Regions from separate parts of the Paenibacillus sp. FSL W8-0194 genome, predicted to be linked through region 2. Evidence: riboswitches for the same ligand, from Rfam matches in the RefSeq annotation. Region 2 holds a riboswitch; each other region holds the start of a gene.
The links. A riboswitch is a leader RNA that binds a small molecule or an ion and turns the genes downstream of it on or off. The one in region 2 is predicted to bind cyclic di-AMP.
Positions count from the first base shown of each region.

Region 1: another riboswitch for cyclic di-AMP. It lies ahead of MKY58_RS27820 (C40 family peptidase); the one in region 2 lies ahead of MKY58_RS22530 (hypothetical protein).
Region 3: another riboswitch for cyclic di-AMP. It lies ahead of MKY58_RS05480 (TrkH family potassium uptake protein); the one in region 2 lies ahead of MKY58_RS22530 (hypothetical protein).
Region 4: another riboswitch for cyclic di-AMP. It lies ahead of MKY58_RS19355 (alpha/beta hydrolase); the one in region 2 lies ahead of MKY58_RS22530 (hypothetical protein).

Region 1 covers NZ_CP150205.1:6,019,499-6,023,072, forward strand. The annotation lists gene MKY58_RS27805 (4a-hydroxytetrahydrobiopterin dehydratase) at 139-444, shown strand; gene MKY58_RS27810 (c-type cytochrome) at 537-896, opposite strand; gene MKY58_RS27815 (GNAT family protein) at 1,053-1,508, opposite strand; gene MKY58_RS27820 (C40 family peptidase) at 1,713-2,204, opposite strand; cyclic di-AMP (ydaO/yuaA leader) riboswitch at 2,208-2,346, opposite strand; gene MKY58_RS27825 (C40 family peptidase) at 2,766-3,230, opposite strand; cyclic di-AMP (ydaO/yuaA leader) riboswitch at 3,237-3,376, opposite strand.
Region 2 covers NZ_CP150205.1:4,920,584-4,924,157, forward strand. The annotation lists gene kdpA (potassium-transporting ATPase subunit KdpA) at 1-1,643, opposite strand, end outside; gene MKY58_RS22530 (hypothetical protein) at 1,913-2,305, opposite strand; cyclic di-AMP (ydaO/yuaA leader) riboswitch at 2,483-2,658, opposite strand; cyclic di-AMP (ydaO/yuaA leader) riboswitch at 2,768-2,971, opposite strand; tRNA gene MKY58_RS22535 (tRNA-Leu) at 3,435-3,517, opposite strand.
Region 3 covers NZ_CP150205.1:1,283,641-1,287,214, reverse strand. The annotation lists gene MKY58_RS05490 (cation:proton antiporter) at 1-183, opposite strand, end outside; gene MKY58_RS05485 (TrkA family potassium uptake protein) at 200-868, opposite strand; gene MKY58_RS05480 (TrkH family potassium uptake protein) at 915-2,258, opposite strand; cyclic di-AMP (ydaO/yuaA leader) riboswitch at 2,321-2,461, opposite strand; gene MKY58_RS05475 (type II CAAX endopeptidase family protein) at 2,722-3,574, shown strand, end outside.
Region 4 covers NZ_CP150205.1:4,249,161-4,252,734, forward strand. The annotation lists gene MKY58_RS19350 (helix-turn-helix domain-containing protein) at 1-841, opposite strand, end outside; gene MKY58_RS19355 (alpha/beta hydrolase) at 915-1,739, opposite strand; cyclic di-AMP (ydaO/yuaA leader) riboswitch at 1,912-2,072, opposite strand; cyclic di-AMP (ydaO/yuaA leader) riboswitch at 2,145-2,346, opposite strand; gene MKY58_RS19360 (hypothetical protein) at 2,710-3,117, shown strand; gene MKY58_RS19365 (helix-turn-helix transcriptional regulator) at 3,072-3,293, shown strand; gene MKY58_RS19370 (helix-turn-helix transcriptional regulator) at 3,295-3,574, opposite strand, start outside.

The DNA.
Region 1 (3,574 bases), 1.1 Mb from region 2:
GTTCTGGGCCGAGGCGGCCATATTCATATTTATTCAACGATCGGAATACAATGGGAAAAGTCAACAAGAGCATGGATAAGCAGCATCCTTTTTAAATTTCGATACGAGGGTGTTTGGTTTCAGGGAGGAAATGAGAATATGGTTTACACGCTAGAAGAAGTGGAAGCGCATTTAGCGAAACTGGAAGGCTGGGAGCTGGAGGAAGGACGCTGGATTGTGCGGAAATTTATTTTTTCCAACTTCATGAAGGGAATTTCGTTCGTCGATGAGGTTGCGGCGATTTCCGAAGCCTTCGATCACCATCCCTTCATCACGATTGACCATAAGAACGTAACGCTGCGGCTGACTTCATGGGATGACGGCGGCATCACCGCGCTCGACATCAAGGAGGCGCATCAGTTTAACGAATTGTTCGAAAAAATGCGCTCAGGCGAGAAACGCTAAAAAATAAGAAAACCGAAAGCAAAAAAACACGCTTCGCCAGACCTTGCGGTCATGCGCGAAGCGTGTTTTTATTCCTTCAAGGAAAACGGCCATTACTTTTTGGCTGCAAGCCACTGGGCTACGTTGGCAATCTCCTCTTTTTGGAGCTTGTCTTTGAAGGAAGGCATGCCGCCTCTGCCCTTGGTAATGATCGTGTAAAGTTCTTCAGCAGACATCTGGGAGCCGATTTTTTGCAGGTTCGGTCCCACGCCGCCTTGCAGCTGGTCGCCGTGGCAGCTGATGCAGCCCTGGGCTTTCACAACGGCTTCTGCCGCTGCAGCGTCCATGGTTACTTCAGGCATGGTCGGTTTTTCTTCTTCGGCTACCTGCTCTTTACCCGGCAGCGTAAACATAAGCACAACGGCCATTACGCATGCAATCGTTATCAAACCGCTCATGATCCATTTTTGCATCCGTTTTCGTCCTTTCTATGTAAACTGCAGTTCTCTCATTTCTTCATTATAACGGAACAAGCCGGTACATCAAATAGTTTGTGACAAAAAAGCAAACGAAAGCCAGTTTAAATCCACTAAACGTACACAATTTTGTACCATTTTTCATTGACGTTTTTAAAGCCCTTGATAAACCATGCAGTAAAAGCGCTCGACGCCTTCAGGCGTCTGTTTTTCGTACGTATCGGTGATCTCGAATCCTGCCTTGACGTAAGCGCGTATCGCCCGCAAATTCCAATCCTGTACCTCCAGATCGATCTCCTGTCCGGGAAAGCGGTCTTTTGCCGTCTCCACGATCGCCTGGATAAAGCCCGGACCTCGTCCCTGGCCGCATAAATCCGGCCGCATGCCTAAACCGAGGCGCACGACGTTGACCATCGGAAACAGCTGCGCGAACCCGCATAGCTGCCCGTCTCCATCCAGCACCGAAACGTATTGCTGCCTCCGCAGATCCGGATCTCCAAGCTCGATGCCGAGGGCCTCCATCTGCTCCCAGGGAAGCCAGCCGTAGATGCGGTCGTAAGGGGGGGCGTACATCCAGCCGCAGCAGGCCTCGGCCTGCTCCCGCGTCATGGGCGTAACGGTATAAGAGTCCTTCGAAACGTTCACAAGAAGCCTCCTTTCGTAAGAGACGTCCGCTGCTAAGTAGCATTTGATGATTCCATAAAATCTATTCCTCGGGGATCAAGCGCGACAAGCGCAAAAAATCCCGTACGGAGATTCGGCAAAAATCTCGGTACGGGCTGTCGTACAAACCGTGCGGATCAGGCAAAAATGTTATTCAACGTCATCATTGTCTGCAGAATCGACGGCAGAGGCTTGATATGTATCACTGCTCATAATACGTTTCGCGCCAACGTAGCGGTTGACGTAATAGCTTTCGCTAAGCGAACTGACGACAACGCCGCGGGATGTCGAAGCATGTGCGAATTTACCGTCGCCGACGTAAATGCCGACATGGGAAACGCCGGAACCGGATGTATTAAAAAATACGAGATCTCCTGCTCTCAAATCGCTGCGGGAAACGGAAGTGCCCATCGTAAACTGCGAACCGGACTGGTGAGGCAGGTTGATGCCGAGATGCTTAAATACGTACATCGTAAATCCGGAGCAGTCAAAGCCGTTGGTCGTCGTTCCTCCGGTTCTGTATTTCGTTCCGAGCACATCGTCGATGACTTTGTCCATTTTCGAATCCGCGAAAGCGCTTCCGGCCCCAACGGTAAATACGATGGCAAAACTCATGACTGCTGCTGCTAGCTTCTTTTTCAAAATTAATACTCCTTCCGGTGCCTGCGAGGTTAGCTTAAGGATTCGGTAGAAGGTCCCCTATGATCCCTCTGTTGCAAGATCAATTCACCCGTAAATGGTTCCCCCGCTTCCCTAGTGTGAGGAAATTCGGCATATGTCTTTTTACACTATATACTTCAGGAGCCGCCTGTTTACAGGCAACGGCTCAACAAAGATTACAAAGTTGTTACTAACGCTGGGATTATTGTAACAAAGGAATGACGTTTTGGCAATTGTTTCTATGCCTAAACCTTCAAAAAAATCACCATAATTTCGGGATTTTTGCCAAATCGGCTCCAACGAAGGACAATTATAAGCGTTTTTTACTTAGAAAATTGGTTTATTTAACGGAAAGGAAGGGTAAATCATAGTTGAAGGCACGTGGATGAGCGGAGTTTGAAAGTTCGAAAAAAATTTTTTTTGAAAGTTGTTACTTTTTTAGGTTTTCAAACGTCTAATAAGTAACAGGAAACCCGCGAGGGATTTCGGCAAAAATCTCCGCGCGGGCATCGTAAGCTTTTTCGTATGTTTATGGGTGAGTTTCTAGTTGTAGACGGCCGCTTTGTATTTAGCGGTACTCATGACACGTTTGGCGCCAATGTAGCGATTGGCGAAATAGCTGTTGCTGAGCTTGCTGATGGTCACGCCTTTCGAAGAAGACGAATGGGCAAATTTTCCGTTTCCTACGTAGATTCCGACATGGGATACGCCTGCGCCGCTCGTATTGAAGAATACCAGATCTCCGGCACGCAAATTGCTTTTGGAGACGGCGGTGCCGATTTTGAATTGGGCGCTGGATTGGCGCGGAATGGAAACCCCTAATTTTTGGAATACATAACGCGTAAACCCGGAGCAATCAAAACCTTTGGTCGTCGTTCCTCCGGTTTTGTAGGAAACGCCGATGGTGCTGTTCACGACATGACTCAGAGAAGATTGCGCGAATACGCTGGTTCCCATGGAGAACATAAGCGTCAAACCAAGCGCCGCGGCTGTTAACTTCTTTTTCAAAAATATAAACCCCTTCCATGTTGCCTGCGAGGTTAGCTTAAGGATTCGGTTGAAGGTCGTCCCCTATGATCCCTATGCTGCGAGATCAATTCACCCAAAGTGGTTCCCCCGCTTCCCGGTGCCAAGGAATTCGGCCTTGATCAAGCACCCGAAAGTGACTATTGATGACGATTAATTGGTATTTTCGTTGAAAATATCGTTACAGCACAATATGAAAAAGTTACAGTAAAAATGACAAAGTTGTTACTAACTGCTTACTCGGATTATTTTAACAGAGGATGACGACTTTGGCAAATCGTTCGGGATCTAAAAACGACAAAAACCCCGCCCTTTTTATTTTGAAA
Region 2 (3,574 bases):
ACGAGCACAGGCAGGAAGGTCAAAGCCCCGATCAGGAGCACCGTTCCGACCAGAATCCCGGCAAACAGCTTCGTATCCGTGCGGAAGGTGCCGATCGATTCGGGAACGGGCTTCTTCCGCGACAACGAACCGGCCACGGCGAGAAGCGCGATGATCGACACATACCGTCCCAAAAGCATGACAAGCCCCGTGCTGACGTTCCAGAACACCGTGTTATCCCCCAGCCCTTCGAAGCCGGAGCCGTTGTTCGCCGCGGATGACGCAAATTCGTACAACGCCTGGCTGAGCCCATGATACAGCGGATTCGAAAGGGCGTCCGTGCCGAGATGCGTCAGGAACGAAATGGCCGTCGGCGCCAAAATGATCAGCGGATGCGCCAGGACCGCGACGGCGATCAGCTTCATTTCCCGGCTTTCGATTTTGTTCCCGAGAAACTCCGGCGTCCGCCCGACCATGAGGCCGCAAATGAACACGCCCAATATGGCGTACATCAGCATGTTGACCAGCCCGACGCCTTTGCCCCCGAAGACGACGTTCAGCATCATCTGAGCCAGCGGAGCCAGCCCGCCGAGCGGGGTCAGCGTATCGTGCATGTTATTGACCGAACCGGTCGTCGCCGCGGTCGTCACCGCCGTGAACAAAGCGGACTGCGCCACGCCGAAACGAACTTCTTTTCCTTCCATGCTGCCCTGCGAAGCGTCGATGCCCAGCTGATGGATCAGCGGGTTGCCGCTTTTTTCCGAGACGTACGTCAGGGACAGGAACGCCAGGAACAGCACCATCATGGCCGAAAAAAGAATCCAGCCCTGCTTGCGGTTGCCGGCGAAACGCCCGAACGTGTAAGGCAGCGCGGCCGATATCGTCCACATGCTTAAAATTTCGATGACGTTCGTGAGCGGACTCGGATTCTCGAACGGATGTGACGAGTTCGCCCCGAAAAATCCGCCGCCGTTCGTTCCCAGATGTTTGATCGATTCCAGGGACGCTACCGGCCCCATCGCGATATGCTGCACAGCGCCGCCAAGCGTGTTCACGGTCACCGCCTGATCAAGCGTCTGCGGCACCTTCAACCCCACAAGCACCAGGGTAACGATCAACGCGAGCGGCAGGAACACCCGGACATGGGCTTTGACGAAATCCTCGAAAAAGTTGCCGAGTCCGCCCCGCCGGCGGGTTATGCCCCGCATGAAAGCGATCGCCACGGCCAGGCCGGACGCGGCCGACGTAAACATCATCATCGTGATGACGATCATTTGCCCCAAATACGACATGCCGCTTTCCCCGCTGTAATGCTGCAGGTTCGTATTCGTCATAAAGCTGATGACGGTGTTGAAGGACAAGCTCGCCTCCATGTTTCCCGTCCCGTTCGGGTTTGCCGGCAGTCCGCCCATCCATCTCAGCGCCGCGTAACTTGCGGCCACCAGCACGACGTTCGTCGCCATCATGCTTAGGGCGTATGTTTTCCAGCTCATCCCGGAGCGTTTCCGAAGACCGATGACGGCATAAAAAAACTCCTCCACGGGACCGAACATCCGGTCCGTCCAGTTCGCCTCGTTAGAAAATACGTGGTAAATATAACTGCCTGCCGGTTTGACCAACAGCAGCAGCACCACGATCACGATGCCTATCTGCAATATATCCAAAATCGTTTCCTCCTCTTATAAGCGGGTCGAAGGCGTCTAAGCCTGCTCCGCCCGGCCTTTCTAAAACCGTTCCGGATGGATCAAGGCATACGCCAGGTAGACGAACACAAACGCCGTCAGCACCAAAACCACGATCATCGGCCTTCGCCTCCCCCATCCACGACATGGCCGCACCACATGAGGAACAGCAAAAAGATTCCGAACACGCCCGCAAGCGTTAAAATCATTAAAAAATCCATCATGGTTCAACGCTCTCCTTGTCAAATCCCTTATTTCAGCAAAAATCCGACTTCGCCGTTCAACGTGTGAATGACGTGATCCGCGCCAAGCCCCCGGTAAATGCCCGGCGAGTGATGCGCCCGGGTGATTACGTATATCGAATCCGGCGTCCAAGCACGGCAAATTTGCAAGTAACGGCACGTTAAATTCAAACTGTTTTCGAATATAAAAATCCGGCCGATCCGCCACTCAGGCACGACCCATTCCTCCGTGTTGTTGGTATGGAGCCGGATGACTTTGGAGACGCCCAGCTTCTTCAGATCGCGTTCTTCCTTGGCATTGTTCGTCAGCGCGGCGAAAGGCCGCTTGAGATAGATCAAAAGCTTGATAAAATTGCGCCCGGCCTCGTTCGGGGCCGTCACGACGATGAGTTCCTCCTCCACGGCTCTCGCCTCCTTTCGTTTCTGGATCGGGCAATCCGCAACAATCGCACCTTTTATTAAAAATGCTTATCCGAAATGCTGACCCGAATAAAAAAAAGCCGCAGGAAAGAGGATTCTTTCCCGCGGCTTCCAACATCCATGACCAAAGAAAGCCATGAAATATCGCTCACGACGAATGGGGCCTCTCCCGATACGCTTACGAGGTTAGCTGACGGATTAGGGCGTGAGAGTCGCCCTTCCCCCGTCCGGTTTTCGGACAAAGGGATTCACCCCGGCGCCATCCGCTTGTGGAAGCAAACGGCGCGTTGGTTCCCCCGCTTCCGGCCAAAGCCAGAATTCAGCGTTAAAGACGTTTCTATTGACTTTCATCCATTTTGTGCAACGTTGCGTTTTTGGCAATAAAAAACCACAGAGGTCATCCGATCCCCTGCGGCCGATGTTCATCGATCACAAGTTTCATCATTCCTCTCTCAGGCGACGCTTACGAGGTTAGCTGACGGATTCGAGCGGTGAGAGTCGCTCTACCCGCGATCGGATCCATGGCATCCGTTCGCAGGATTCACCCCGGCGCCTCCCTGCCTTCCGACTCTCACACCGGACGACGGGACGCGCGATTGGTTCCCCCGATTTCCGCTTCTTCAAACGGAAACTCAGCGATTTAAAAATGGAAACATGTTCAATTACGATTTGAATCATACACCCGCGTGCATCGGCATGTAAAGGAGACGCGAAATCGTTATCCGCGTAAAATGACGACCCTAGCATACAGGTTACCGCTTACAAAAGTCTTTATCTGCGCCAAGCTCTCGCATGCTCTCTATTTTTCGCGTTTTTGGCAATGGATTCGAAAGCCCCTTCTATTGCGTTCCTTTGAATCGGATCCCTTTTTCCGCAAACCGGCCGGGCCCAATCGAATCGTGAACCATTGCCCTATGGCGACCTAAAAGCATAAAGAATGGAGCAAAACAAAAAAGAGGCCGCATTGGCCTCTTTCGTTATATGTGAGTCTATGGAATTTCCCGCGGCGGCAAAAGCTTCTTTTTACGGACGAACGCTTGGATGGCGAAACATTGCCCGGTGCAACAAAAAAATCCCTGCAAAACAGGGATTTTCTCGGTCAGATCGTCAATGCGGTAGAGAGGACTCGAACCTCCACGGGCATACGCCCACTACCCCCTCAAGATAGCGTGTCTGCCATTCCACCACTACCGCATAATATTAACTTTTGCAGCAACTCTGTTATTATACACCGATTATCACGATATGTAA
Region 3 (3,574 bases), 2.4 Mb from region 2:
CGAGCTGCTTTCCGCATGGATCAGGTGCAGACCTCTCCCCAGCACCATGCCGGCGATGATAAACACGGCAACGTCCGGCAAACGAAGCCAGGATGCCAGCCTTCCGGCCAACATCCCGACGGTAATGATAAAGAGCAGCAGGATTAAAATATGATGAATGATTTCGGTCGTCTGGGTTTCCACGTTAACTTACTCCCATCTAGTCTGCATTGACGGCTTCGCTTTCGAACCGGTCGATGTTGTCGTTCGCGCCGATGATCACCATAATGTCGCCGGCGCGGAGCTGATCCATTGCGGTCGGAGCGACGATCACTTTTCCCTGGCGGTGGATCGCTACGATGCTGCAGCCGAATTTGGCGCGGGTGTTGATTTCGTTTAACGTTTTGCAGTCCAGTTTTTCAGGCACCTTCATTTCGACGATGCTGTATTCCTTGGACAGCTCGATGTAGTCGAGCAGGTTCGGCGTCACAAGCTGATGGGCAACCCGGATCCCCATGTCCTTTTCCGGAAAAATGACCCGGTCGACGCCCAGCTTCTCCAGCGCGCGCCCGTGAAGCACCGAAATCGCCTTGGCCACGACCGTGCGCACGCCCAAATCCTTCAGCAAAATCGCGGCCAGGATGCTCATCTGGATATCGTCTCCGATCGCGACGATGCCGCAGTCAAAATTGCGGATCCCGAGCGATTTGAGGACTTCCTCGTCCGTGGCGTCGGCCACGACGGCATGCGTCAAATATTCGCTCATGTCGCTGACGACTTCCTCGTTTTTATCGACCCCGAGCACCTCGTATCCCAAATCGACGAGCTCGAGTGCAAGGCTGGAGCCGAAACGTCCCAGACCGATGACGACAAACTGCTGTGTTTTCATTCTCTCCTGATACTCCTTATTTAATCAATTTCTGTTTTCTTTGAAACTAGCCGATAATGATTTTGCCTTCCGGATGCCGGTACAGCTCTTTGCCTTTTTTCGGGCCAAGTGCGTAAGCCAGGGTCAGCGGCCCAAGCCGTCCCGCAAACATCGTGAGACAGATCAATATTTTCCCGACCAGCGTCAAATGCTGCGTAAGTCCAAGCGAAAGCCCGACCGTCCCGAAAGCCGAAGTCGTTTCATACAAAATGGTCAAAAAGTTGCTGTCCTCCGTCGTCGAAAGCACCATCGACACCCCGACCACCAGAAACAACGCGAGGAAGGTGATCGTCAGCGCCTTAAAGATGCGATCCTGCGCCAGGCGGTAGCGGTAAAGCACGATATCGTCGCGTCCGCGGATCATGGCGATGACCGCGCCGACCAGAATGGTGAAGGTGGTCGTTTTGATCCCGCCTCCGGTGGATCCCGGCGATGCGCCGATAAACATCAGGATGACCATGAAAAACTGGGACGCTTGCCGCATGCTTGCGAGATCCAGCGTGTTGGCCCCCGCGGTCCGCGGCGAGACCGATTGGAAAAACGACGCAAGAATTTTGCCGCCCCAATTCAAGGAACCGAGCGTTTTCGGGTTCGTGAATTCGAAAACGAAAATGACGATCGCCCCGATCAGAATCAGCGCCCCGGTCATGGACAGCACGATTTTCGTATGCAGCGAAAGCTTCCGTTTGTGCCGGTAATCCACCAGGTCCGACATGACGATAAATCCGATCCCGCCCGAAACGATCAAAAACATGACGACGATATTGACGAGCGGATCGTACACATACCCCGTCAGGCTGTTGAAATGGCCGAAAAGGTCGAAGCCCGCGTTGTTGAACATCGATACCCCGTGAAATATCCCGAAGTACACCGCCCGGCCGACCGGCATGTCAAAGGACCAGCGGATGGCGAACAAAACCGCTCCGCAGCCTTCGATCACGAGCGAAAAGATAAGCACCTTCCGGATCAGCCGCACGATGCCCTCCATCGTGTTCTGGTTCATCGCTTCCTGGAGGATCAGGCGGTCGCGCAGCGAAATCTTCCGCTTCAGCACGAGGGAAAACAAGGTGGCCATCGTCATGAAACCGAGCCCCCCGACCTGAATCAGCAGCATAATAACGACTTGTCCGAAGGTGCTGAAAAACGTTCCCGTATCCTTAACAACCAAACCGGTAACGCAAGTCGCCGAAGTCGCCGTAAACAAAGCATCGATGAACCGGAGCGGCTTGCCCGTCGTGTTCGAAATCGGCAAGGTGAGAAGTATGGCTCCGATCAATATAATGCCGGCGAACCCCAATACAAGAATTTGCGGGGGAGCCAATCGAAACCACCTGATTTTCGCTGTCAACATAGTCACCTCTTTAAAAAAGTCAAAAGAAAAAAAGCATCGGAAATCCAATGCCTTTCGGTTTGGTTCCTGCTGCATAACGCCTACGAGGTTAGCTGACGGATTCGGGCATGCACAGGTTGCCCTATTCGCTATGGATAAAAGCGAAATTCACCCCAAAATAATGGTTCCCCCGTTTTCATATCGAAATTCGGCGTACGGATTATTCATTTGCTTCAAAGATTATAATCCTATTCGTTTTACATCACAAAGCCATTATTCGAATGAATACGTGGGAATACGGCCCGATTGCATCGCAAATCTCATAAAAGTCTGCCTTTCTCTCGCGTTTACAATCACTTTCCACGATTTTCATCATTTTTTCACGGCCAATGAGGGAGAAAACTGGCTTTCGAGGGACATCGTATGCTATGTTTACGTTTATACTAGGTATATATCTTTACAATCCAAACAAAGGGGGCATTTCATGAATCCCGTCGGACAACCGCTGCGGCTCAAAGCCAATTACAAATGGCTGGGCATTTTTGCGGTCATCGGACTCGTTTTATTCGTCTTGTTCCAGATTCTCCCTTCCACCGCCTCGGAAACGCTGGAGCAGCAAAACACGAAGGTCATCAGCAAGGCGGAGGCCCAACGCGCCGCGGAGGCCTTCATGCAAAACACGCTGCATTTGGAGCCGGACCCGAGCAAGGACGCGGTCATCACGTACCAGTCCAACTCGGATCTATACGGCTATTTGTCGCGGGAAAAGCTGCTGAACGAATACAACAAAACGTTTGAAAAAAGTTATCCCTACGACGTGTTCCGCGTCCGTTTGGCCGAACGCCAAAACGAAGGTTACGCCAATATCGACGTACATATGAATTCGGGCAAGGTCGTCGCTTTTTCCGTTACGCCCCGCTATTCGAATTATGCCGCGGCCATGGCGGACCCGAATAAAACCAAACGCGAAACCAAGCTGAAAATCGTGGAAGGCGGCCTGTCGCTGGAGAAAAAAGAAGAGCTTGCCGCACCTTGGCTGCAGCAAATGGGTCACGACCCGGGCAAGCTGGAGCTGTCGACCAAAGAGAACGAGGCGGGACTCGTATACACCGACCCGAACCGGGCGATCGGCCGTTCAAGCCTTCAAGTCAAATTGACGTTCGAGGAAGGGAAAGTTCATTCCTTCGAACAGACCTTTAGCGTGCCGGAGGCGCATGCGGCCTACGTCGAAAAGGAAACGTCCAAAGCCAAATGGCTGACCATCTTGGGCTACGGTCTGCTGACGTTCGTGCTAGGCGTACTGGCCATCGTATACAGCGCGTTGACCCGGGCCCATA
Region 4 (3,574 bases), 670 kb from region 2:
GGGCCCTTCCCCCGAATACAGGGAACCCGTCCTTGCCGTGATACTGGCTCAAGCTGAACATCGACTGCAAAAAATAAACCTCTTCGCGGGGCAACACGATGCCGTACGCCGCAGCCAGCTTTTCCGACATCTTCAGGACCGGCCCGAAAAACGGATGGCGTTCCCATGCGTAGCTTCCGCTTTTGAGCGCAACCCGGTGCCCCTGCTTGACCCTTTCGAGCACGATCGCGATCAGGAACGACAAACTCCGTTTTGCGTTCAAAAAATAAATCATTCCGTTTTCCCGCTCGATCTCGGCCACCCAGCCGTCCAGACGCGCGTAATCGGCATTCGAAAAAGGCCATCCGGTGTAAGGATAAGCCTCGGTAAACAGTTTCCATAAAAAATAGCGCACGTGGATTTCGTTTCCTTTCAGCGCCGGCGCCGAATACGTGATCCGCAGCTGAAACGGGCGCAGTTCGTCCCGGTTTAGCTGGATGATCCATTTTTTGAACGAAGAAAAGCTCATATACAGCTCTTCCGCTACCTCCTCGGCGGAGGTGTTGCCGTCATGCATGAACAAACGCTGCATCAGGCGGAAATACGGCGTTTCCCGAAGCAGCGGTTCCAAAACTTCCTGAATGCTTGTCCCATGCCGGTCCCGGCGGAACATGATGCCCTTCCCCCTGGATACCTCGATCTGCATGGACGGGGGCAGCAGGGGGACGGCGGACTCGACGATCTTACGGACGGATTTGTCCGATACGCCCAGCTCGCTTTCCACCTCTGCGAACGTAAACCACCGTTCTTCCCGGTCCAGCAGCTTCAGCAGCGATTTCAGCTGTCTGTATTCCTTATTCATGTCATCACCTTTGCCGGATGCTTTCCGCCGACCCTAGCGGCACATCCCTCATTGTTGCCGGCGGAAGCCGTTTTCAGCCCGAATGCTGCTGCTCCATCCGGAAAAGCTTTTGGTCGATCAAAAAATTGAGCAAAATGCGGTTAAATTCCCGCGGCTGGCACAAATGGCTCGGATAAATCGCGTCCTCGATCACCGCTTTCTGGGCGCAGGCGAACCGCTCCACGGCCTTGTTCATCTGGTTGACGAACCATTCGCTCTGCCTGCCGGCCACGCATAACACCGGCATCCGCAGCCGGGACAACACCGGATCGATATCCGCCTTAAGCAGCGCCATCCGTTGTTTGATCGACTCGGTCGGCCGTTTATGAAACAGCTCGTTCCTTAAAATGCTGTAGGCCGGAATCCACCTGTGATACGTTACGCGCAGCGACCGGAGAAAAAACTCGGCAGGAAGATAATAGGAAATCCAGCTGCACGCCTCCAGCAGCTTCCAGATGCCGTTTTTCGTGCCGAAAGGGCCGCACGGCCCGTAAAAATAACTGTCCACCAGCACAAGCGCGTTGACGCGGTCCGAATAGGTTTCCGCGAATTTTTGCACCAGCAGGCTGCCGCTCGAGCAGCCGACCAGCGTTACCTTCGGCAAGCCGAGCTTATCCAGCAGCTCTTTCAGGTCCCTGCACTGGGTGTCGACGATTTCCTCGACTTCCACATTCAATTTACCCGAATTGCCGTAACCTCTCAAATCGAGGACGATGACCTTCGCCCTTTTGCTGAAATATTCCACTTGAGGCTCAAAACTATGATGAGATGAAAGATGTCCGTGAATAAAGACGATCGGCACCCCGCTGCCATGCGTCTCGTAATATAGCGACGTTCCATTCACTTGTATGTTAGGCAACTTCCTTCTCCTCCCGCTATGCATGGTCTGTCGATGTGTTTTTTATATGTGGGTCGAACATTCGTTAACGTCGGCAAAATGCTCATGTCAAAAAAAGAAGCACGGAAAGAGGAACCCTCTTTCCATGCTTCTTCAGGCAAGGCAAAATAAACCTTGCTTGGCATGTATAAAAGCAGCCTCTCTTCTCACGCTTACGAGGTTAGCTGTCGGATTCGGACCAAGAGTAGCCCTACTCGAATGCGATTTCAAGATTCACCCCATGTGACGAACGGTTGGTTGTCACGGCCGGTTCCCCCGTTTTCCGCCGGAACGGAAATTCAGCGATCATAGACATTCATGTTATTTTTTCGCACAGAAAAACACAGAGCGGATACCCTGTGCTCGTTGACAACTCACAGTTTCACTCCTCTCTCCTAGCGACGCTTACGAGGTTAGCTGTCGGATTCGGGCCGTGAGAGCTGCCCTACGGACGGAAAGCTGATCCAAGGCAGCCTCTTCATCCGATTCACCCCAAGCAGCCGGCTATATCCATGAAGACTCGGAATGCATGCCGGTGCCGATGTGGTTCCCCCGCTTTTCGCGATTGAAAATTCAGCGTAATCCATTCATGAACCAAAGATTTTTCATAATGAGTTGAATATACGCCTGAGCCGACGAACTGTAAAGGTTGGTTACAATAGAATTCATGGCCTTTTTTATAGCTTTTGCCGGTTTCCGGCCCCTGATCCTGCCCAATCATTCATTTACAACCGATAGCTTCCGTTTCCTTGATTTATACAACGTTCATCTTGTTATAACCAGGCGCTCTTCCGAGATCGATACAGAACTTGGCGGGAAAAATGAATACCTCCCCATCAGCCATATAAGAACTCCTTCGTACCAATCAGAACTATTCAAAGCCTTTGAACCGCTGCTACGATAATGGTGTCATAAGGCATCTTCATTCCATGGATCGCAGGGAGGTGAATGATTGAACAACAATAAAAGAGGACATCACGGATTTATCCATGAGGTCGCAAAGAACCGTTATCTGTATCTGCTTGCGCTTCCCGGCATGCTGTTCCTGCTTGTCTTTGCGTATACGCCGATGCTGGGACATTTGCTTGCCTTTCAGAATTACCGGCTTTCAGACGGTCTATTGGGAAGTCAATGGGTAGGATGGAGAAACTTCGAGTTTTTCTTTTCAACCAATGACTGGCTGCGCGTCACATGGAACACCGTATTTTTGAACGGGCTGTTTCTGGTGTTCGGTCGATACCACATTCACGATCCAAGACTATCCGTCGAAGCATCGCCGACCACATCGAGTTGTCCGCCAAATATTCCCGTCAATTGTTTCTCGACCATTACGGAATGTCGCTGTCCAATTATATTTTGAATATGCGGATCGAAAAGGTAAAGGAATTGCTCACGGAGACCGACATGAGCGTTGCCGAAATCGCGCAGCAAGCCGGGTTTCAGACGAAAAGCCATTTTTTTACCGCCTTCAAAAAAGCGACCGGCATGACGCCGGCCCAATATCGTTGCCGGCAGATGGACGAGGCGAGCGGTTGATTCACATCGCCGATTCCACGTATTCATCCGGCTTGATGCCTTCGTACCGCACGAAAGCACGTTTGAAGGAATAGACGTTTTCGTACCCTACCCGGCGGGCGATATCGTCCATCCCGAATGTTTTCTCCCGCAGCAGCTCCTTGGCCGTTTCCATCCGGAGCCGGCATAAATAGTCGTAGAAGTTGATGCCGGACACTTCCTTGAAGATTTTGGAGACATGGGATACCGACATGCCGCATCTTTCCGCCAGCTGCTTCAGCGAAATGTCGGCGCTGGTATAG